2 regions of the Streptomyces sp. NPDC054757 genome follow, and region 2 is predicted to be linked to the other one. Evidence: riboswitches for the same ligand, from Rfam matches in the RefSeq annotation. Region 2 holds a riboswitch; the other holds the start of a gene.
The links. Region 2 has a riboswitch for thiamine pyrophosphate ahead of ACWGKJ_RS10925 (purine-cytosine permease family protein). Riboswitches for the same ligand answer to the same signal wherever they lie in the genome.
Positions count from the first base shown of each region.

Region 1 (4,365 bases), on a different contig from region 2:
CGGGACAAGCCTGCCATCCCGCACTGACAGCCGATACCCGGACTCAGCCCTTCAGGGCCGGTGGCGTGTGCGCGGAGCCGGACCGGCCGTGCGTGCGCGGGCCGCCCGGACGACGCATGTCACGGGCCGTTCCCGACGCACCGCATGGGCCGCACGGGCCGCTCCTGACCGCGCGTCCGCGGGCCGCCGCGCGGTCAGGAGCGGTCAGGAGGCGCCCGGCTGCGGCCGGACCGCCGACTTGAGCGGTACGGCGGGATCGGCGGCGCGGACCGGATCCACCGGGGCCCCCGCCTCGATCAGCTTCCGCCCCTGGGCGAGGTCCCGCGGCCTGCCGACGGCGAGCACCGCGACCAGCCGCCCGTCCCGCAGCCAGCACACCGACCAGGCCGGGCCCGCCGGGTCGCCACGCCGGATCAGGGTGTCGGCGGCCGCGTGGTGGCCCGCGTACTGGACGAAGCGGCCGAACTGCTCGGACCAGAAGTACGGCACCGGGTCGTAGATCCGCGGCGTCTCGCCGATCACATCGGCCGCCACGGTGCGCGGCCCCTGCAGCGCGTTGTCCCAGTGGTGGACCAGCAGTCGCTCGCCGTACCGGCGGGAGGGGAAGGAGGCGCAGTCGCCGACCGCGTACACATCCGCGACGGAGGTGCGCAGCCGCTCGTCGGCCGTGACCGAGCCGTCCGGGCCCAGCGCGATACCGGACCCGGCCAGCCACCCGGTCGCGGGCGTGGCCCCGATGCCGACGAGGACCGCCCCCGCCGGGATCCGCCGCCCCGATTCCAGGACCACGGCGCCCGGTTCGATCCGGGCCACCCGCGCCCGGGTGACGAGTTCGGCTCCGCTGTCCGCGTACCAGTCGGCCATCGGCGCGGCGATCTCCGCCGGCAGCACCCCGACGAGGGGCCGGTCCGCCGCCTCCACGACCGTCACCGCGCACCCCGCCTCACGCGCCGCCGTGGCGAACTCGGCGCCGATCCAGCCCGCGCCGACCACCACGACGTCCCGCCGGCCGGCGAGGACGGCGCGCAGCCGCTCCGCGTCGTCGAGCGTGCGCAGCTGATGGACGTCGGGGACCCCCTCGCCGCCGGGCAGGGTGAGCGGGCGGGCGCCGGTGGCGACGACCAGCGACCCGTAGGCGAGCGGGCCGCGCGCGGTGTCCAGCTCCCGGTCGCCCGGGCGTACGCCGGTCACCTCGCACCCCAGCAGCAGCTCGACCCCGAGCGCGCCGAAGTCGACGTCGAAGGCGGCGCCGTCGGCCTTGCCGAGCAGCACCGACTTGGAGAGCGGCGGCCGGTCGTACGGCTGATGCGGCTCCTCGCCGATCAGCGTGACGGGGCCGGTGAAGCCCTGGTCCCGCAGGGCGACAGCGGTCTGCACTCCGGCCATGCCCGCGCCGGCGATGACGACGTTCCTCGGCTCACTCACCCGGTCACCCTAACCAGCTGACGACCCGTCAGGACAGGGGGCCGTCCCCAGGCGCCTTACGGGGCGGCGCGGCCCGGGGTTACGCTGGCTGTGCTGAACCACTCGCGGGAGTCCGGGCGTACCGGGCTGAGAGGGAGGCTGGACGGCCTCCGACCGTACGAACCTGATCCGGGTCATGCCGGCGAAGGGAGGGGCTGGACGCCCATGCACGCACACCACACCGAACAGCACACGCCCCCTGTCGAACAGCACCGGCCCGGCCGGGCGGACGCGCAGTCCGGCGCACTGCCGGACGTCCTGGTCGTCGGCGGCGGGATCATCGGTCTCGTCACGGCCTGGCGGTCGGCGCAGCGCGGACTGCGTACCGCTGTCGCCGATCCACAGCCGGGCGGCGGAGCCGCACAGGTCGCGGCAGGCATGCTGGCCGCCGTCACGGAGCTGCACTACGGCGAGCAGGTCCTGCTCGGTCTGAACCTGGAGTCCGCCCGCCGCTATCCGGCGTTCGCGGCCGAGCTGGCCGAGGCATCGGGCCAGGATCTCGGCTACCGCGCCTGCGGCACCCTCTCCGTGGCGCTCGACCTCGACGACCGGGAGCATCTGCGGGAGCTGCACGCGCTCCAGCACCGCTCGGGTCTGGAGTCCGAGTGGCTCACGGGGCGCGAGTGCAGACGCCTCGAACCGATGCTCGCGCCGGGCGTACGCGGCGGGCTGCGGGTGGACGGCGACCACCAGGTCGATCCACGGCGGCTCGCGAAGGCGCTGCTCACCGCGTGCGAGCGGGCCGGGGTCACCTTCCACCGCGGCTGGGCCGAGCGTCTGACGGTGGAGCGCGACCGGGCCACGGGCGTGGTGCTGGCCGACGGCACCGTGCTCGGCGCCGGCCAGGTGGTACTGGCGGCCGGCAGCCTCAGCGGCCGGCTGGCGGGCGTACCGGATGCGGTGCTTCCGCCCGTACGCCCGGTCAAGGGGCAGGTCCTGCGACTGACCGTGCCGCGGGTGTACGCGCCGTTCCTCAGCCGCACCGTCCGCGCGGTCGTCCGGGGCAGCCATCTCTATCTGGTCCCCCGGGAGAACGGCGAACTCGTCATCGGCGCGACCAGCGAGGAGCTGGGCTGGGACACCACGGTCACCGCTGGCGGGGTGTACGAACTGCTCCGCGACGCCCATGAGCTGGTACCCGGCATCACCGAACTCCCGCTCACCGAGACCTGTGCGGGGCTGCGTCCCGCGTCGCCGGACAACGCGCCGCTGCTCGGCCCGACCGTGCTGCCCGGCCTCCTGCTGGCCACCGGCCACTACCGCAACGGTGTCCTGCTCACACCGGTCACCGGCGATGTGATGGCCGAACTGCTCACCACCGGGGAACTGCCCGCCGAGGCCCGCGCCTTCACTCCCCGGCGCTTCCCTCCCGTACGAGAGGAGCAGCCCGTATGAATGTGCCGCTGAATGTGCCGCCCGTGAACACAGCACAGGCGGGCTCCCCGGCGTCGGACCCGCCGCCGCCCGTGGACGTTCCGCAGGTGGAGGTGTCGGTCAACGGGGAGCCCCGCACGATCGCGCCGGGCACCACGCTCGACGTACTGGTCGGCGGGCTCACCACCGCCCCGTCCGGGGTCGCCGCCGCGGTCAACGAGACCGTCGTGCCCCGGGGCCTGTGGGCCCGCACCGCACTCGGCGGCGGCGACCGCGTCGAGATCCTCACCGCAGTCCAAGGAGGCTGATCAGGACATGGCAGACGATCCCTTCACTCTCGCCGGCACCGATTTCTCCTCCCGGCTGATCATGGGGACCGGCGGTGCGCCCAGCCTCGATGTGCTGGAGAGGTCCCTGATCGCGTCGGGCACCGAGCTCACGACGGTCGCCATGCGCCGCCTCGATCCCACGGTGCAGGGCTCGGTCCTCTCGGTGCTCGACAGGCTGGCGGTCAGGGTGCTGCCGAACACGGCCGGCTGCTTCACGGCGGGCGAGGCGGTCCTCACCGCCCGGCTGGCCCGCGAGGCACTGGGCACGGACTGGATCAAACTGGAGGTCGTGGCGGACGAGCACACCCTGCTGCCCGACCCGGTGGAGCTGCTCGACGCGGCCGAGACGCTTGTCGACGACGGTTTCACGGTCCTGCCGTACACCAACGACGACCCGGTGCTGGCCCGGCGGCTGGAGGAGGCGGGCTGCGCGGCGATCATGCCGCTGGGCTCCCCCATCGGCTCGGGCCTCGGGATCCGCAACCCGCACAACTTCCAGCTGATCGTGGAGCGGGCGGGGGTGCCGGTGATCCTCGACGCGGGGGCCGGTACGGCATCGGACGCGGCGCTGGCGATGGAGCTCGGGTGCGCGGCCGTGATGCTGGCATCGGCGGTGACTCGGGCCCAGGAGCCCGAGCTGATGGCGTCCGCGATGCGGCGGGGCGTCGAGGCGGGCCGGCTGGCGTACCGCGCGGGGCGGATCCCCCGGCGGCACTTCGCCCTGGCGTCGTCACCGGACGAGGGGCGGGCGGCGCTCGATCCGGAGCGGCCCGCGTTCTAAGGGCTGCCCCTGGCTAGAGGCCGTTCCGTACGACGTCCAGGGCGCGTATGACATACCCGTGGAGTTCGCCCTCGTAGCCGTGCTCGGCCCAGTAACGCGTGGCCTCCATCAGCACACCGGCCAGCGCCATCGCATACGCCCTGACCTCCAGGTCACCCGCCTCGCGCCCGGTGCGTTCGGCCAGCACGCGGCACATCATCTGGCCCGTGACCGACATCGACTCCATCATCCGGGAGCGCACCGCCGGTACCTCGACCTGGAGCCGCATCCTCAGCTTGGACACCTCCGGGTCCTCGCCGCCCTGCGCGAGACCGAGGCTGCGGTCGATGACGTGCCGCAGGGAGTCGACGATCGACTCGCCGGCGGGCCGAGCCCGCAGTTCCTGCTCCAGGATCGGGTCGAACTCGTCGGTGAGGA
Region 1 is NZ_JBSHBW010000024.1:129,868-134,232, forward strand. Features, by position in the region: gene ACWGKJ_RS25905 (Rv2175c family DNA-binding protein) at 1-1, opposite strand, end outside; gene ACWGKJ_RS25910 (NAD(P)/FAD-dependent oxidoreductase) at 205-1,425, opposite strand; TPP riboswitch at 1,520-1,632, shown strand; gene thiO (glycine oxidase ThiO) at 1,630-2,859, shown strand; gene thiS (sulfur carrier protein ThiS) at 2,946-3,146, shown strand; gene ACWGKJ_RS25925 (thiazole synthase) at 3,154-3,948, shown strand; gene ACWGKJ_RS25930 (TetR/AcrR family transcriptional regulator) at 3,962-4,365, opposite strand, start outside.
Region 1: it holds a riboswitch for thiamine pyrophosphate, as region 2 does, so the genes downstream of both, thiO (glycine oxidase ThiO) here and ACWGKJ_RS10925 (purine-cytosine permease family protein) in region 2, are expected to answer to the same signal.

Region 2 (4,365 bases):
GGAGGACCTCTCCGTCATCGGCTGCGACGGCATCCGTGTCGGTGAGTGGCTCCGCCCCAAACTCACCACGCTGCAGCAGCCCGTCGCCGACCTCGCCCGTACGGCACTCGAAGTGGTCCAGAACCGGATCGAATCCCCGGACGGCGCCCGGGTGACGAAGTCCTTCCCCCTGCACCTCGTGATCCGCGGCTCCGCGGTTCCCCCGCAGAACTGACGCGCAGCACTGATCCGCGGCACTGATCCGCGCCCCGCCCCGCAGTACCGACAGGAGACCTTCGCGTGCTTGACCCCGTTTCGCTGACCCAGCAGCTCGTCCGAGTGGACACCAGGGGCGGGAACGAGACGCCCGCCGCCGCACTCATCGCCCCGCTGCTCGCCGACGCCGGCTTCAGCGTACGGACCGAGGAACCGGAGCCAGGACGGACCAATCTCGTCGCCCGCTTCGGCAGCCGCACCCCCGTCACCCTGACCGGACACCTGGACACCGTCCCCGCCGATGCGTCCGGCTGGTCGTTCGACCCGCTGAGCGGCGACATCCGGGGCGGCCGGCTCCGGGGGCGCGGCAGCAGCGACATGAAGGCCGGTGTGGCGTGCATGGTGGCCGCCGCGGCCCACCGGGCCACGACCCACCCCGCCGAAACCGACGTACAGCTCGTCCTCACCTTCGGCGAGGAGACCGGCTGCGAGGGAGCGGCCCGGCTGGAGGGGCTGACGGCGAGTCCGGTGCTGCTGGTCGCCGAACCCACCGCGAACCGGATCGTCCTCGGTCACAAGGGTGTGCTGTGGCTGCGGCTCACCGCCGAGGGCCGCAGCGCCCACGGATCCCGGCCCGAACTCGGCGACAACGCACTGGCCAGGCTCGCCGCGGCGGCGGTACGGATCCATGACCACCAGGACTGGCCCCGTAGTGCGACCCACGGCGCGGCCACCGTCAACGTGGGCACCTTCCACGCCGGTGTCCAGCCCAACCTCGTCCCCGACCGCGCCGAGCTGATGGTCGACATCCGTACCGTCCCCGGCTTCAGCTCCGACGACGCGCTGCGGGCCATCGGACAGCTGGCCGGGCCCGGCACCAGGATCGAGCGGGTACTCGACCTGGACGGCGTGGACACCGACCCCGGCACCGCACTCGTCCGTGACGTGTCGGGCGCCCTGCGCCCCGCGCAGGACGCCGGGCAGCCGCAGTACGCCACCTACTTCACCGACGCCTCGGTACTGGCCGCGAAGGTGGACGCCCGTGCGGTCGTCATCTACGGCCCCGGCGACCCCGACCAGGCGCATGTCACCGACGAGACCTGCTCCGTGGCCGCGATCCCCGAGGCCGCCGAGGCCATCCACCGCCTGCTCGCCTCCTGGAGCCAACGGGAGGACGGCGCGCCGGGGCCCCGCTGAGCCGGTCCTGACATCCGCCCGGGGCGTAGGGGCGCGGGCCGTCGCGGATGCGCCCCGCGGAACGCGGCCGGGGCCCGGTCCGCGCGTAGGCGATCATGGTTCACCCGCACCCTGGGCCCCACTCGCCCGCTCCCGTAGCATGCCGGTGTGACCAGGCCCATTGAACTCGTGATATTCGACTGCGACGGCGTTCTGGTGGACAGCGAGCGCATCGCGGTCCGTGTGGACGCGGTGAGCCTGGCGGCGCTCGGCTGGCCGCTCAGCGAGGCCGAGGTCGTCGAACGCTTCGTCGGCCGCTCGCACGCCGACATGATCGCCGACATCGAGCAACACCTCGGGATCCGGATCCCGGATGGCTGGGAGGCGGAGCAGAAACAGCTGTACCGCACCGCCATGGAGGCCGAACTCACCTCTGTAGACGGTGTGGTGGAGGCCCTGGACCGGATCGGGCTGCCCACCTGTGTGGCATCGAGCAGCGGCCACAACGGCCTCCGCCACACCCTCGGTCTGACCGGGCTCTACCCCCGCTTCGAAGGCCGCATCTACAGCGCGTCGGAAGTCGCCAACGGCAAGCCCGCACCCGACCTCTTCCTGCACGCGGCACGGCAGATGGGCTTCGCCCCCGAGGTCTGCGCCGTGATCGAGGACAGCCGCTACGGCGTACACGCAGCCCGCGCAGCCGGGATGCGCGCGTTCGGCTACTGCGGCGGTCTCACCCCCGCGGAGTGGCTGCACGGGCCGGACACCGTGGTCTTCGACGACATGCGTGAGCTGCCCGCCCTCCTCGCCGCGGGATGAACGGCGGGACCGAGCCGCGGACCGCCGTGCCGGCCTCACCGCCCCGGACGGCGGGACCGCCGGGGTGCACGGCCGGGCCCCCTCACCGCGGACGGCCCGACGCCGCGCGTTAGCCTTGCAGACGTACCGGACACGGGGTGCCCCGCCCAGGGGCTGAGATCACACCCGCCGAACCTGAACCAGTTAGCACTGGCGGAGGGATGTCGCTCATGTCATTGCCACCTGCTCCGAGCAGCACGTCGGCCACAGAGAACCGGTCCGTCTTCGACGGCCGGATGCCCGCCGCCCCCGGCGACCTGCGGATCGAGGCACGCGGTATCGCGCCGGTGCCCGAGCAGCACCGCTACGGCCGCCCCGGCCGGCTGTTCACCGTATGGTTCGCGCCGAATCTGACCATGACGGGAGTCTTCACCGGCACCGTCGGAATCGCGCTCGGCCTGGACCTGCCCACCGCCCTGCTGGCCGTGGTGCTGGGCACCCTCGTCGGCGCCGTCCCCACCGCGTACCTCGGAACCTGGGGCAGCCGCACGGGGGCGGGCCAGCTGCCGCTGGCCCGGCTCGCGTTCGGCCGGTCCGTCGCGGTGCCCGGCCTGCTGCAGTGGCTCTCGTCGGTGGCCTGGGACGCCCTCATCGGGCTGTTCGGCGGTGACGCGCTCGCCCGGCTCTGCGGCTGGCCCTTCTGGCTGGGGGTGCTGGTGATGATGGCCGGACAGGGGTCACTCGGAGTACTGGGCTACGAGGCGATCCACCGGATGCAGAAGCTGATGACCTTCGTGCTCGCCGCCGCCTTCGTCGCCCTGGCGCTCCGGCTCCCCGGCAGCGTCCACAGCTCGTCCGGGAGCGTCCACGGCGCCGACCGCGCCGGTGCGTTCGTCCTGACGAGCACCATCGCCCTCAGCCTGGCCCTTTCGTGGGCGCCGTACGCCAGTGACTTCAGCCGTTACCTGCCGAAGAACACCTCCCGTACCCGTATGTTCTGGTACACGCTCCTCGGCGTCAGCGTCTCCTTCGTGGCCGTCCAGTCGCTGGGGCTGTGGGGGGCCTCCGTCTTCACCGACCAGACCGCGCGCGGGGTCGACGAACTGCTGGGCGGCGGTGTACTCGGCGCGCTGGGGCTGCTGGCGGTGGCGCTGGCCGCGCTGTGCAGCAACGCCATGAACGACTACAGCGGTTCGCTGGCCCTGCAGACCATCGGACTGCGCGTACCGCGCCCGCTGGCCGCCGCGCTCGCCGCCGTTCTCGGTTTCCCGCTGGTGCTGTGGATGCATGCCGCCGACACCGCCGCCCGCTTCCAGAACGTCCTGCTGTTCGTCGGCTACTGGATCCCCGGCTTCGTCGCCGTGGTGGCTGTCGACTGGTTCGCGCGGGCCCGTGCGGGCGAGCCGGTCGACCCGGTGGCGGAGAGCGGTCACCGGCGGTACGGCCTGTCCGCGCTGGTGGCGTTCTGCGCCGCCTTCGCGGCGGCGGTCCCCTTCATGAACACCGGCCTCTACACGGGTCCGGTGGCCGCGGCCCTGCACGGCGCCGACCTCGCCTACTACGTGGCGTTCCTCACCGCGCTCGCCGTCTACGCACCCCTCAGGCTGCGCCGCCCGGCCGCTCGGTAGCCGCCCGCGGAGCTGAAGTGCGGTGCGCGGACGGGCTGTTCGGGGAGGCGACCGGACGGGGCGCTGCGGCCCGCATCCCGCTGTCGGCCCCGGCCGGGAGGGGAACATGACAGAATCGGCAGCGTGTTCGGGATGGGGGATCCGGCTCCACGCCTGCGGGCGGGGCGGTTCATACGTGCGCGGCTGCTGCCGCTGCTGCTGTGTTTGTCGGCCGTCGCGGGGGCCACCTGCTTCGCCGTGGGCGGGGTGTCGTCCGAGGAGCGGCGGGACCGGGACTGGCGGGCGGCGGCACCGTGCCCGGCCTCGGCACCTGCCGATCCGCGCGCCGACTGCGTCACCACGCTGCCCGCGGTGATCGAGCGGACCAAGGCCGAGCTGGACCACGACAACCACAACGACTGGCTCTACTTCCGCGGCGATGAGCCGGTGGACCGGCTGAGCGTCGCCTACGACACCGCAGCCGCCTTCGGCCCCGGTGACCACGTCACCCTGACCTGGTGGCGCGGCGACCTGATGAAGGTCGCGAGCCGGCAGCACACTGCGAACGAGGACCTGCCACGTCCCGGCG
Region 2 is NZ_JBSHBW010000006.1:120,389-124,753, reverse strand. Features, by position in the region: gene ACWGKJ_RS10940 (LacI family DNA-binding transcriptional regulator) at 1-214, shown strand, start outside; gene ACWGKJ_RS10935 (M20/M25/M40 family metallo-hydrolase) at 280-1,392, shown strand; gene ACWGKJ_RS10930 (HAD family hydrolase) at 1,540-2,190, shown strand; TPP riboswitch at 2,314-2,408, shown strand; gene ACWGKJ_RS10925 (purine-cytosine permease family protein) at 2,391-3,797, shown strand; gene ACWGKJ_RS10920 (hypothetical protein) at 3,921-4,365, shown strand, end outside.